Linked DNA regions of Lentisphaera araneosa HTCC2155. Each later gene encodes a partner of the first gene's protein in a complex. Links are inferred from orthologs where the notes say so. Each region holds a gene or a part of one and is shown on either strand. Other genes may lie near its edges.

Region 1 (6,005 bases):
TTTTGTCATTTATCTCATAGGCTTTTTCCATCTCTTTCAGCGCTGCTTTTTCCCAACCTAATGCCTGCAATGCCACACCTAGATTAACACGCAGTTCATCATTATCTGGCTTCAGTGACACTGCCCTACTTAATAAGGAGATACCCAAATGATAGTCTGCTTTATCTAAGACAGACATTGCAAGGGGAATAAGAATGTTCGCGTCGTCAGGGTTTTGATAAAATGCTTGATTCAGATAGCGCTCTGCTTCCGATAACTGACCTAATTGATAATAAAGTACGCCCGCTCTCATGAGGGCATCAAGATTTTTACTATCTAATTCTAGGGCTTGTGCATATAAACCTAAGGCAACCTGGTGCTTACCTTCGTTGGAAGCTTTATAGGCATCATAAATGAGTGTCTCTATTTTTCGTTTAATGTTTTCAGATGATTCATCGGTAAAACTCTGACTTTCTTGATCACTTTGAGGAATTCTTTGGACCAGTTTTTTGAAATCCGATTGCAACTCTTCGTGCTCTTTTTTCAGCTTAACATAGAGAGAAATGATTTCATCATCTTTTTGACCGCTCATTGCATTGAGTCGAATAAATCTTTCTCGTAATGAAATGAGTTCTCGATTGAGCTTTTTATTGAGTTTTTCACTCTCTTCTAATTTTTTAATTAGATCGAGCTTCTCTTGATCACTCATTTTATTCGACGAATCAGTACTTTGAGTTTCCTTCATCAATTTTTCTAACTCGGCATTGAGCGAAGCCATCGTGATATTCGTCGAGTCGAGTCGAGAAGAATAAATTTTATTTAAGTCAATTTTTTTCTTCAGTTCTTTATTGAGTTTATCAATTTCTTCTGATTGTTGTGCCGACGTTTTCTTTAATTGATTGACGAAACTCGTCTCACGAACAATTAACTGTTCTTTCAGTTGAGAATTTTTTAGGTTCACTGAGTTCTTTTCAGCTTGGGCTTTATTGGCCGCTAAAAGTAGTTTTTGATTTTCCAAACTTAAACTATTCACTTTTACTTCGAGTTCAGCTCTCTCTGCTTTTGTTTTATCTTCGTTTTTCTTGACGGCAAGTAATTGTTTTTCGTGAAGATTGATGGCTTGAGCATATTTTTTACGCTCAGAATCGAGAAGTTTATTAAGCTTATCCAAGTCACTTTTACTCACCATCTCTTGAGATTTAGTACTATTTTTAACAAGTGACTGCTTGAGTGTATCTCGCTCACTTACGAGTTTAATGATCTGTGCCTGTAGTTCTTCGATTTGTTTGAATAATTTTTTCTCACTCAACTTCTCTCTTTCAGAACTACTGCTTGCAGCCTTTTGAGCAATATTTAAAGAACTTCTCAAATTCATTGTCGTGCTCTTTAAACTATTTAACTCCTTATTCAATTTAGCTATAAGGGTATTTTTATCAGCAATTTGATGCAGGTATTTTTTCTTCTCTATTTCACTGTCCGTTGAAAGGTTTTTCAATTCTTTGTATAGACGTTTTTGGTCCATCAATGAGTTGCTTTTTTCAAGCAGAATTTTCTTATCCTTTCTAATGATTTCTTCGAGCTCTCTTTGAGTTTTTTGCGAACTCAGCAAATGAGTATCCATCTTGGCTTGAAGTTTAAGGAGCTCCTCATTATTTGTTTTCTCGTTCTGAACTTTGACTTCAGCTAGATCCTTTTCCAAACTTTTTATGGTGAGCTCTAATTTACGCTTTTCTAAAATAAGTTTTTCTAACTCACCTTGAGATTGTGAAGATTGCCCTGCAGACATTTGAGCTCGTTTCAACAAAGCCTTTGTCACTTCTAACTCTCGTTTATTCTTTTTGTTTTCATGATAAACCTTAAGCATCGCTTTAGCATACTTATCTCGCTCAGCACGAACTTTAATTAACTCTGAGTTATTATTTGATCGTGAAGATGTTTTATTACCTGAAGTTTGAAGGTTTTTAATCTCATTCATTTTATCCTTACACTCATTAACGTGGTAATTTACTGAACTGGTTTCCCACTGAGGGTAATCTACCGTTATTTTCAGGAACTTTGCTAAGGCTGTACTATAAGCAGAATCTGCTTCTGAGTATTGAGATTTTTTAAAGTGAATCTCAGCTTTATCGAAATCTTTAAAAGCATTTTTCCACATGGAATCAGGCGTTTCACAGAAAGCTAAAAAATTAAATAAAATTAGAAAGATAAAAACTAAGGGCTTGTTCACAAATTAATCCGCATTTTTTTTAAACAGAGCAACTTTAGAAGCCTGCAGAGCTAATGTCAATTACCAATAGCCATTCGAAGTCGAGAGTTTAACATAATAAGTGTGTATTTTTTATCCTATTTTCTAAATGATCATGTTTGTTGACACATGGATAAATGTTTATATCTTGCAATATATTTTATTATCAAGGGTAGAAAATGATTATTTTAGGAGTTGAATCCAGCTGCGATGAAACTGCAGTCTCTCTAGTGAGAAATGGCCACGAAGTTTTAGCCAATGCCATTTCTTCACAAATAAAAGACCATGCCAACTATGGCGGCGTGATTCCAGAATTAGCCGCTCGTGAACATTTAAATAATGTTCGTCCCACTTTAAATGAAGCTTTAGAAAAAGCAGCGCTTAAACTAGATGACATCGATGGAATTGCGGTCACCGCACAACCTGGACTCTTACCCGCCCTTCTCGTCGGTGCAGGTTTTGCCAACGGACTTGCACTCTCCCTAGGAAAAAAAGTTTGTGGCATTAACCATTTAGCCGCTCATATCTATGGTGGCTTAATAGAGCGCCAAGATATCCTTAGTAACCCTAATGCCTTTCCTTTATGTGCCCTGCTGATTTCTGGGGGAAATACTCAACTCTTTATCATTAAAAAAACTGGTGATTGTGAATTGGTAGGTTCAACCATTGATGATGCAGCTGGAGAAGCCTTTGATAAAGCCGCAAAAATCCTTGGACTCCCTTACCCTGGGGGACCCATTATTGACCGACTTGCGAAAAGTGGTGATAAAAATAAATATAAATTCCCTCGATCTTTTTTGCCCAAAACTCGTTCTTATAGCGAAGAACATAAACTCAACTTTTCTTTCTCAGGAGTCAAAACCTCCTTGCTGAATTTAGTAAAAAAGAATTGGAAAGACGGTATGGTTCCCGATGGCGACCTCCCCGACTTATTAGCCTCTTATCAAGACGCCATTGTCGATGTACTTTCGACCAAATTAAAAATGGCTGCCGAAAGCTACGGGGCACGAACATTATTACTTTGCGGAGGCGTTGCCTGTAACAGCGCTATTCGTGAACGCGTTCAAAAAATGGCGATTCAAACAGCTAAAGAACTTGTCTTAACACCTCCTAAGTATTGCACCGATAATGCTGCAATGATTGCAGGCTTGGGTTATCATTACCTAAAAGACCCCAACTTTACTGGCGACTTTGTCGAAGCAAGTGGCCGCGCTCCTATAATCGAAAAACTTCCTGTGTTCAACTAATGAAAAAATCAGAAAAAGTTGCTGATATTTTAAATATTTTGCAAAAACTTTACCCCAAGCCTCCAATCCCACTCAATCATAAAGACCCCTACACTCTTTTAATTGCCGTCTTGTTATCAGCTCAATGTACCGATGCTCGTGTGAACACATTTACCCCCGCACTCTTTGAATTAGCCGATAATCCATTTGACATGATGCACAAAGATGTCGACGATATAAAAGCTATCATTCGCCCCTGTGGACTTTCACCACGTAAATCGAAAGCCATTAGTGAACTCTCTAGGATTTTAGTCGAAAAACACCAAGGACAAGTTCCGTGTGACTTCGATGCACTAGAAGAACTTCCAGGCGTCGGACATAAAACGGCTTCAGTAGTTATGTCTCAAGCTTTTGAAGTCCCAGCTTTTGCCGTCGATACACATATCCATCGTTTAGCTTACCGATGGGGCTTATCTACAGGTAAATCTGTTGAACAAACAGAAAAAGATCTCAAGCGTCTCTTTCCAAAAGAAACTTGGATTGCCCTCCATTTGCAAATCATTTATTTTGGCAGAGAATTCTGCCCCGCTCGTGGTCACGATCCCCAAGCATGCCCTATCTGCAGTATTTATGGACGTAAAGGTATAAAGAAATCATAGATGATTTTTTATTAAGCAGAAGAACCTTACAACTTAGTTAAAATATAATTAAGAAATTTGGTTTGCGAATAAGTCATGCTAAAGTGTGCGAATTTAAAATAAATAAGGATATAATATCTAATGGAATTAGAGAATCGCGGCCCAGTTGGCCCTTCAATCATTGATGATTACCCAAGAGAAGATTTTGGTGATTTTTTCGAAATGGAAAACGTTGAAATTCAAATGAAAAAAATCACTTCTGGCTCTTACTATAAAGGTAAAGATGACGGCCATGTAAATGAACGCCCTCGTCACCGTGTACATATGACTCGTTCTTTTTGGATGAGCTTACATCCTATTACTGAATTTCAGTACCAGGAAGTTATCAAAAAGAATCCAAGTATGTTTAAAGATCAAGAAGGCTCATCTAACTATCCTGTTGAAAAAGTGAGTTGGGACAATGCTGTGACTTTCTGTAAAAAACTTACTGAACTCGAACGCGAAGCTGGTCGCTTGCCAGAGCCTTACGTTTACCGTTTGCCTACAGAAGCTGAGTGGGAGTATGTTTGTCGTGGTGGTTCAGATGAAGATTTTGTCGAAGATATTGAAACAATTTCTTGGTACTTCAAAAACTCAAACGAAAGAGCACACGAAGTTGGTACTAAAGAGCCTAATAACTGGGGCTTTTACGATATGCAGGGCAATGTTTGGGAATGGGTCATGGATGGCTGCGACTTCCAAGAACTCGAATACTATGAGAACCCTGCTCACCAACTCCAAAAAGTTGATATTGATGATGCTGTGAACCCATTTAACAAAGATGGTGCAAATAAAATTGCTAAAGGTGGCTGCTGGCTCTTAGACCCTGCTGCTTGTCGTCCTTCTGCACGTTTCATTAACCCACCTGATTCCAAGTACTTCGTTCTTGGTTTCCGCATTGTCTTAGGTGAGCCACTAAGTAAAAAATGAAACATTTAGTTTTTATACTAAGCTTTGTTTTACTAAGCTCATGTAGCTCAGTAAAATATGACTTCCAACCTGGTATTGACTTTTCTCAGTACAAAAGTTTTTCTTTTGTACCCAGCATCAAAAGCAAGACCCTTAATCGCCAACGTTTAGAGACATCTTTAATCAACGGCTTGGAGTTAAAAGGCTTAGTATTTAAACCAAAAGCATCTGTGGCTGACCCTGCAGACTTAGTCATTAAACCACGTTATCAAATCGTCACAAATGAACGCATGGTGACCGCTCACGGTGGTCTCTATCACCGTAGTTATTATGCTGGTACTGATTTTTACTTTGTGGAAAGCCAAGAGCGATACTTAGTGATTGAATTTGTCGATACTCGAAAAAACGAAGTCATTTGGCAGGCAACCTCCTATGGCTTTAATGCGATTACTTTTTCACAAGAAAAGTTTCATCGTATCGTTAGCGACATGCTTCAATATTTTCCACCTGATCTCACTAAAAAATAAGTTGAGCAATGCCTGAACTCCCAGAAGTTGAAACAGTAAAAAATGCGCTTGCGCCCTATATAGAAGGTGAGACGATAAAAAGTTTTCACTTCTATACACCTCGCTTACGGCAAGAATTAGATGCTGCTTTATTCAACAAAACATTTTCAGGCAAAAAGATCACTCGTTTAAAAAGAAGATCAAAATACCTTCTTTTTGAATTTGATGATCAAAAATGGATTCTTTCTCATTTGGGAATGACTGGAAGTTGGCGCATTTGTAAACTCACTGAAGAGCGAAAAAAGCATGAACACATTAGTATTCGTTTAGATAACGATCAAGAACTACGTTATTGTGACCCAAGGCGTTTTGGTGAGTTTCGCGTAATTACAGCTCCCTTAGATTCGACAACTGATCCTCAAGCCCTTTCTCATTTAGGACCTGAGCCCTTTGACGAAAGTTA
Region 2 (4,573 bases), on another replicon or contig:
GCGCGTTGAAGGTCTAAGTCATCTTTAGCCATTCTTAAAATCCGAGGAATTTTCCTACGGCGCCTAAAATCGTATCGAAGAAGCGTTCGCCAGGAGTTTTGTTATTCTGTATAGGTGAAGATTGGTTTTGCATAAGGATAAACTTATCGGACTTAAAGCGATAGTCAAAGAGATTGCATTTACCTAGTAAATAATGCCAGAGATTTTCATTGCGAACGAGCCCCACGGGGCACGAAGCTTGGTAGCCCACGAGGTGATCTTCTTTGATGCGCAGGGTCTCGCCGTTAATTTGATCCCCACCGCCGTGGAGGTACAGATAAATTTCGCCACTTCCAGAGAAAATGATGTGTCTGAAAACCAAGCGCAGCCAATTGTGGATGCTAAAGAAGTTCCAACGAGTACTTAATTGAATATCACCCTTGATGGCGATGATTTGCCCTGGCTTGAGAATAATACCCTGGCATTGATTTAAAGTTATTTTGCAGAGTTCATCCTCGGCTTGTGGCGCGATAAGAGTGAGTTGCTGACCCTGCTCATTGGCATTACTAAAGTCCGTCATGTTGATCATTTCTGCCGAGTAAGAAATAATCCAGGCTTTTTTGTCCCATAAGAAACGGTTTTTACGTTGAAGCGGTTCATCAAAACTATTGTAACAGTTTTGTTTCACAGAGATACTTTCATTTTCTTTGAGCTGAATTTTCACCTGTTTATTGGTGTCGGACCAAAAACTGACTTCTTCAGCAAGACCTTCTTCCTGGAGAAAATAAGGCGGACGTTTTTCGACCCAAGCACCAGGGAGATAATACCAAAACAGGCGGTTAATTAAGGGGGCGAATAAAATAAAAAGAGCAACGATAAGGATGGTGCCAGTAATTTTTTTGACATGCCTTTCATACCAATCATACTTCTTGAGTTCAGCTTCTTTCTGCTCAAGTTCAAGCTTATACTTTTGAGTGTCCGACCTTAATTTGGCTTGGGTTTTGCGACTGTCGCGACTGATGAGAAAAAGCTTTTCTTGTAGTGCCTCGGATTTTTTTAAACTTTCTTCTAAGAGCTTTAATTTGGCTTCCCATTTTAAGCGATCATCAATAAGAAAAAAGAGCGGTTCGTTCTCATTGTGCTGAGCAATGGATTTTTTTAATGACTTTTGCAGGTCGAGTTCTTGTTGAATCTTAAGCTTATTAACTTTCATCGAAGTTAGTAAATCTTTTTGACTTTGAGCAACTTCCTCAAGAGCTAAATTTAATGAGTGAATATCGGCAATATTTTTATCGCGCTTTTCATACCATTGCACAAGGCTTTTTTTGACTTGTATCGCCACGAGTATAAAAACGACAATCATCAGTAGCTTGAAAGCTTTTGTCGTAAGAAATTTGGCTATGTCGAAAGCGATTTTCATAAAAATTTCGTAGAAATAAATCTTCCTTTAGAACTTATTGATAAAAAATTAATAAGGTAACTTCTATACCTTGCGTCAAGAATAGAAAAATGGAATGTTTATAAAAAGTGAGCTTGGGAGGAATGGGTAAAAATTCGCAATTTTTCTAATAAAATTTCACATATGTGGCGGATTTTTCGTAAAGAGCAAGCATAATGAAAAACCTAAATGGAATAAATTGAACAAGGAGAAGGAAAAAATGGAAGAGAAGAATATCTACGCAGCACCCGAGGCTGAAGTCTTGGATGAGGTCAATATAAATTATAATTTAGCATCACGTTGGCAGCGTTTTCTAGGATCTTTTATAGATGGCTTGGTAATTGGGCTAATTACTATACCACTCATGTATTTTACAGGTGGCTTTGATGGTATAACTGAAGGGCATCAGCCGAGCTTAGTTTATACATTAGTGATGAGTTTAGTAGGCTTTGTGATCTTTTTAGGAATTAATTATAAATTCCTAAAAAATGATGCTCAAACCATAGGCAAGAAAGCGATGAAGACTAAAATTGTTACGAATGACGGCGAGCAAGCGAGTTTTGGTCGTCATATCATTAAACGCTATACTTTATATAATTTTCTAGGAATGATCCCCGTTATAGGACAAGTCTTGTCACTAGTCAATTTAGTTTTTATTTTCGGTTCAGCGAAACGTTGTGGCCATGATTATTTTGCAGATACAAAAGTCGTTGCTCTTTAAGAGCTAACACTCAAGTGATTTCAAGAGCCTGATGCTTTGCGTCAGGCTTTTTATATTTGCGGATTGCGCGTTTTAAGTGGTTCGACAAATACCGCGGGGCGCACGTAAATGGGCTGTAGGCTTAGGGCTTCTTCACTTGGATCTTTGGGATGGGCGTGGCCATCGAGGCATAAGCCTTGGATATGCGGTTTTACATCGCAAATGAGAGGAATCGAGGAATTGACTTCAGCGAGTTTTTCTTCAGGCATGGGGCTGACCAGCGCATCATACTCAGATGATTTTTCTGCGATCTCCGCAATTTTGCAAATGAAAATTTCTTTTTCTGTCCATTGGCCTTCAAGCAGTTCAAAAGTATTGGCGATGACTTCGTCTCGACGTCCATCGTGAAGAACGGCGATGCTTTGAACATCGGGTTTTTCTTTAATAGCATATTCAAGGAAAGAGAAGCCGCTATTACAACCTTTCATGAGGGTTCCAAAACCAGTAGAAATGCCGTGGGCAAAAGCAATGCCAACTCGAGTGCCAGTAAAACTGCCAGGACCTTTGCCAACGAGCCAAGATTGGACCTCGGAAATATGGAGCCCTTGTTCGCGAGCGGATTCAATCATTTTTGGCAAAATAACTGAGGCGCCAAAACGTCCCGTTTTTTCTGCGTGAAACAATGTTTCGCCGTCTTTTATAAGGGCAAAAACTGCCGTGTCGGTTGAGGTGTCGAGAAGTGCAATCATGAGTTCATGTCCGGGAGGTCGATTTTGCGCTCAGTCTCTCCCTGATGCGAAATGTTGATGGCGAGTGCATCTTTTGGGAGCATCCAAGAAAGGCGCTCGGGCCACTCGACGAGAGAGATCGTATTCGGATCGTGCAAGATTTCTTCAATGCCAGCCTGGTAGGCCTCTTCGTCATCTTCGAGGCGATAAAGATCCATGTGCGCGAGTTGCACACCACTTTCACTTTGATAGAGGTTCACTAAGCTAAATGTGGGGCTAGTGATAGCACCTTTGACTCCTAAAGATTGCAAGAAGGCGCGAGCAAAACAGCTTTTTCCAGCACCAAGGTCACCACAAAGAGTGATCACATTGGGGGCCGAGATACGTTTTGCGAAGTCCGCAGCAATCGTCGCTGTTTCTTGTTCAGAATGAGAAATCATGATTGAAAATGGTCGAAACCTTTGTTAATAAAATTCAGAAGAATGTGCTCGTCATCAAGGATTTTTCCAGTGCCTTTTTTAAACTCGCCAATTTTACTGAGTTTTGTGCTAAAGGGCCATCGCTCAATGAGTTCTTTTACTCGCTTGGGACCTACAGCAAAAATGAGTTCGTAATCCTCGCCATCACAGAAGCTTTCTTTGAGTGAGGCATCTTTCGCTAAAAAATTTCGAGCGGGAATTTCTTGAGTCAAGAAAGTTAAATCAAGTGTATTTGCAGAAGCTTTAAGCAGGCGTTGTGAGTCCAAGAGCAAGCCATCAGTCACATCAATCATTGCTTTGGCGTAGCTAGAGAGGAATTTCCCTTCTTCCACACGAGGGGTGAAGTGAAGATGATGTTCACTTGGGAAAGAGAGCCCAAATTCGCCTGTGGAAAAAAGTAGATCGCCGTCTTCAGCGCCACAACGTTGAATGGGCTTGGCACTCTCCCCAGTAATCGTAAGGCTAAAGGCGTTGGGCCCGGGACTGGAAGCTAGGTCGCCACCGATGAGGTGAACTGAAAATTCTTCGCCACATTTAAGCAGGCCGTGATGAAAGTCTTTGAGCCACTGTTCCGAGCAAGCTGAATTCACATTGCAGCTGAGCACAGCATAACGTGGGATGCCGCCCATGGCCGCGATGTCACTGAGATTGCGCTTCAATAATTTGGCACCGCAGATTTCGGCAGGAGTTTCGGCTAAATAATGGCGTCCCTCAATAAGTTGGTCGCAAGCAATGAGAGTTTGCATTCCGGGAGTCGGAGTGAAAGCGGCGCTATCATCGCCATTGGGCACAGTGATTTGGGCATCGCCAGAGGGAAGCTTACTGAAGAGATCTTTTAAAAAATCATCCTCAGTCACTTGGTTGCTCCAGTAAATCGAGTTGGTTGAGGCTCGCGGCCATGCCAATTCGCGCTAAGTGAATACAGCTACTTTTGCCGTCTTCGCAAAGGTCATCACTCCTAGTGCCACCGCAGCAGCCATGAATGAGCTTTTTCGGGCAAGCACTGAGGTCGGTGAATTGAGTTTTTGCTAAGTCCGCAGGACTATCGTCTGAAATCCCCGTTATCGTTTTTTTGAGGAGGCGTGCAATAGAGCCATCTTTTTCATCGAGATTGAGTTTTTTTGCGAGCTTAGTACGGAAAACTTCAAATTCCGAAGGGTGGTTGAAGTCGGCGTAGATCAGGTCGTCGGTATTATCGCTACTCAAAGATTCATCAACGGGACGCAATTCTGATTTTTTGTAGATGTAA

Evidence for each region. The genes of interacting proteins can lie anywhere in the genome.
Region 2: the proteins of tsaD (region 1) and tsaE are in contact, whole or in part, in a crystal structure (PDB 6N9A), measured with the Thermotoga maritima proteins. The link is inferred for Lentisphaera araneosa HTCC2155 from one-to-one orthologs. Residues at the interface, in WP_004082750.1 of Thermotoga maritima: Cys10, Asp11, Arg49, His50, Leu82, Gly84, Gly135, Gly136, Glu154, Thr155, Leu156, Asp157, Asp158, Ser159, Glu162, Asp165, Lys166, Arg169, Leu170, Tyr175, Lys213, Thr214, Leu217, Tyr218, Gln221, Arg222, Asn324; in WP_004082108.1 of Thermotoga maritima: Leu37, Gly38, Lys46, Lys57, Val59, Lys60, Ser61, Thr63, Phe64, Thr65, Leu66, Met67, Val69, Pro71, Tyr82, Arg83, Leu84, Asp86, Asp88, Phe89, Asp93, Ile128, Asp130, Glu131, Arg134.

Annotation. Positions count from the first base shown.
Region 1 is NZ_ABCK01000001.1:362,536-368,540, forward strand. What follows is about bases 1,582-4,437. They hold tsaD (tRNA (adenosine(37)-N6)-threonylcarbamoyltransferase complex transferase subunit TsaD), read left to right. Parts: upstream 1,582-2,403; coding sequence 2,404-3,471; downstream 3,472-4,437. Other genes in these bases: LNTAR_RS01265 (tetratricopeptide repeat protein), read right to left, coding at 1,582-2,206; nth (endonuclease III), read left to right, coding at 3,471-4,109; LNTAR_RS01280 (formylglycine-generating enzyme family protein), read left to right, coding at 4,230-4,437. Outside these bases: more of LNTAR_RS01265, read right to left, coding at 1-1,581; more of LNTAR_RS01280, read left to right, coding at 4,438-5,057; LNTAR_RS01285 (DUF4136 domain-containing protein), read left to right, coding at 5,054-5,563; mutM (bifunctional DNA-formamidopyrimidine glycosylase/DNA-(apurinic or apyrimidinic site) lyase), read left to right, coding at 5,572-6,005.
Region 2 is NZ_ABCK01000018.1:82,263-86,835, forward strand. What follows is about bases 1,575-4,573. They hold tsaE (tRNA (adenosine(37)-N6)-threonylcarbamoyltransferase complex ATPase subunit type 1 TsaE), read right to left. Parts: upstream 3,286-4,573; coding sequence 2,863-3,285; downstream 1,575-2,862. Other genes in these bases: LNTAR_RS16965 (RDD family protein), read left to right, coding at 1,638-2,138; tsaB (tRNA (adenosine(37)-N6)-threonylcarbamoyltransferase complex dimerization subunit type 1 TsaB), read right to left, coding at 2,189-2,866; LNTAR_RS16980 (thiamine-phosphate kinase), read right to left, coding at 3,282-4,181; LNTAR_RS16985 (methylenetetrahydrofolate reductase), read right to left, coding at 4,174-4,573. Also shown: LNTAR_RS16955 (serine/threonine-protein kinase), read right to left, coding at 1-32; LNTAR_RS16960 (AIM24 family protein), read right to left, coding at 35-1,399. UniProt on the Escherichia coli protein: Required for the formation of a threonylcarbamoyl group on adenosine at position 37 (t(6)A37) in tRNAs that read codons beginning with adenine.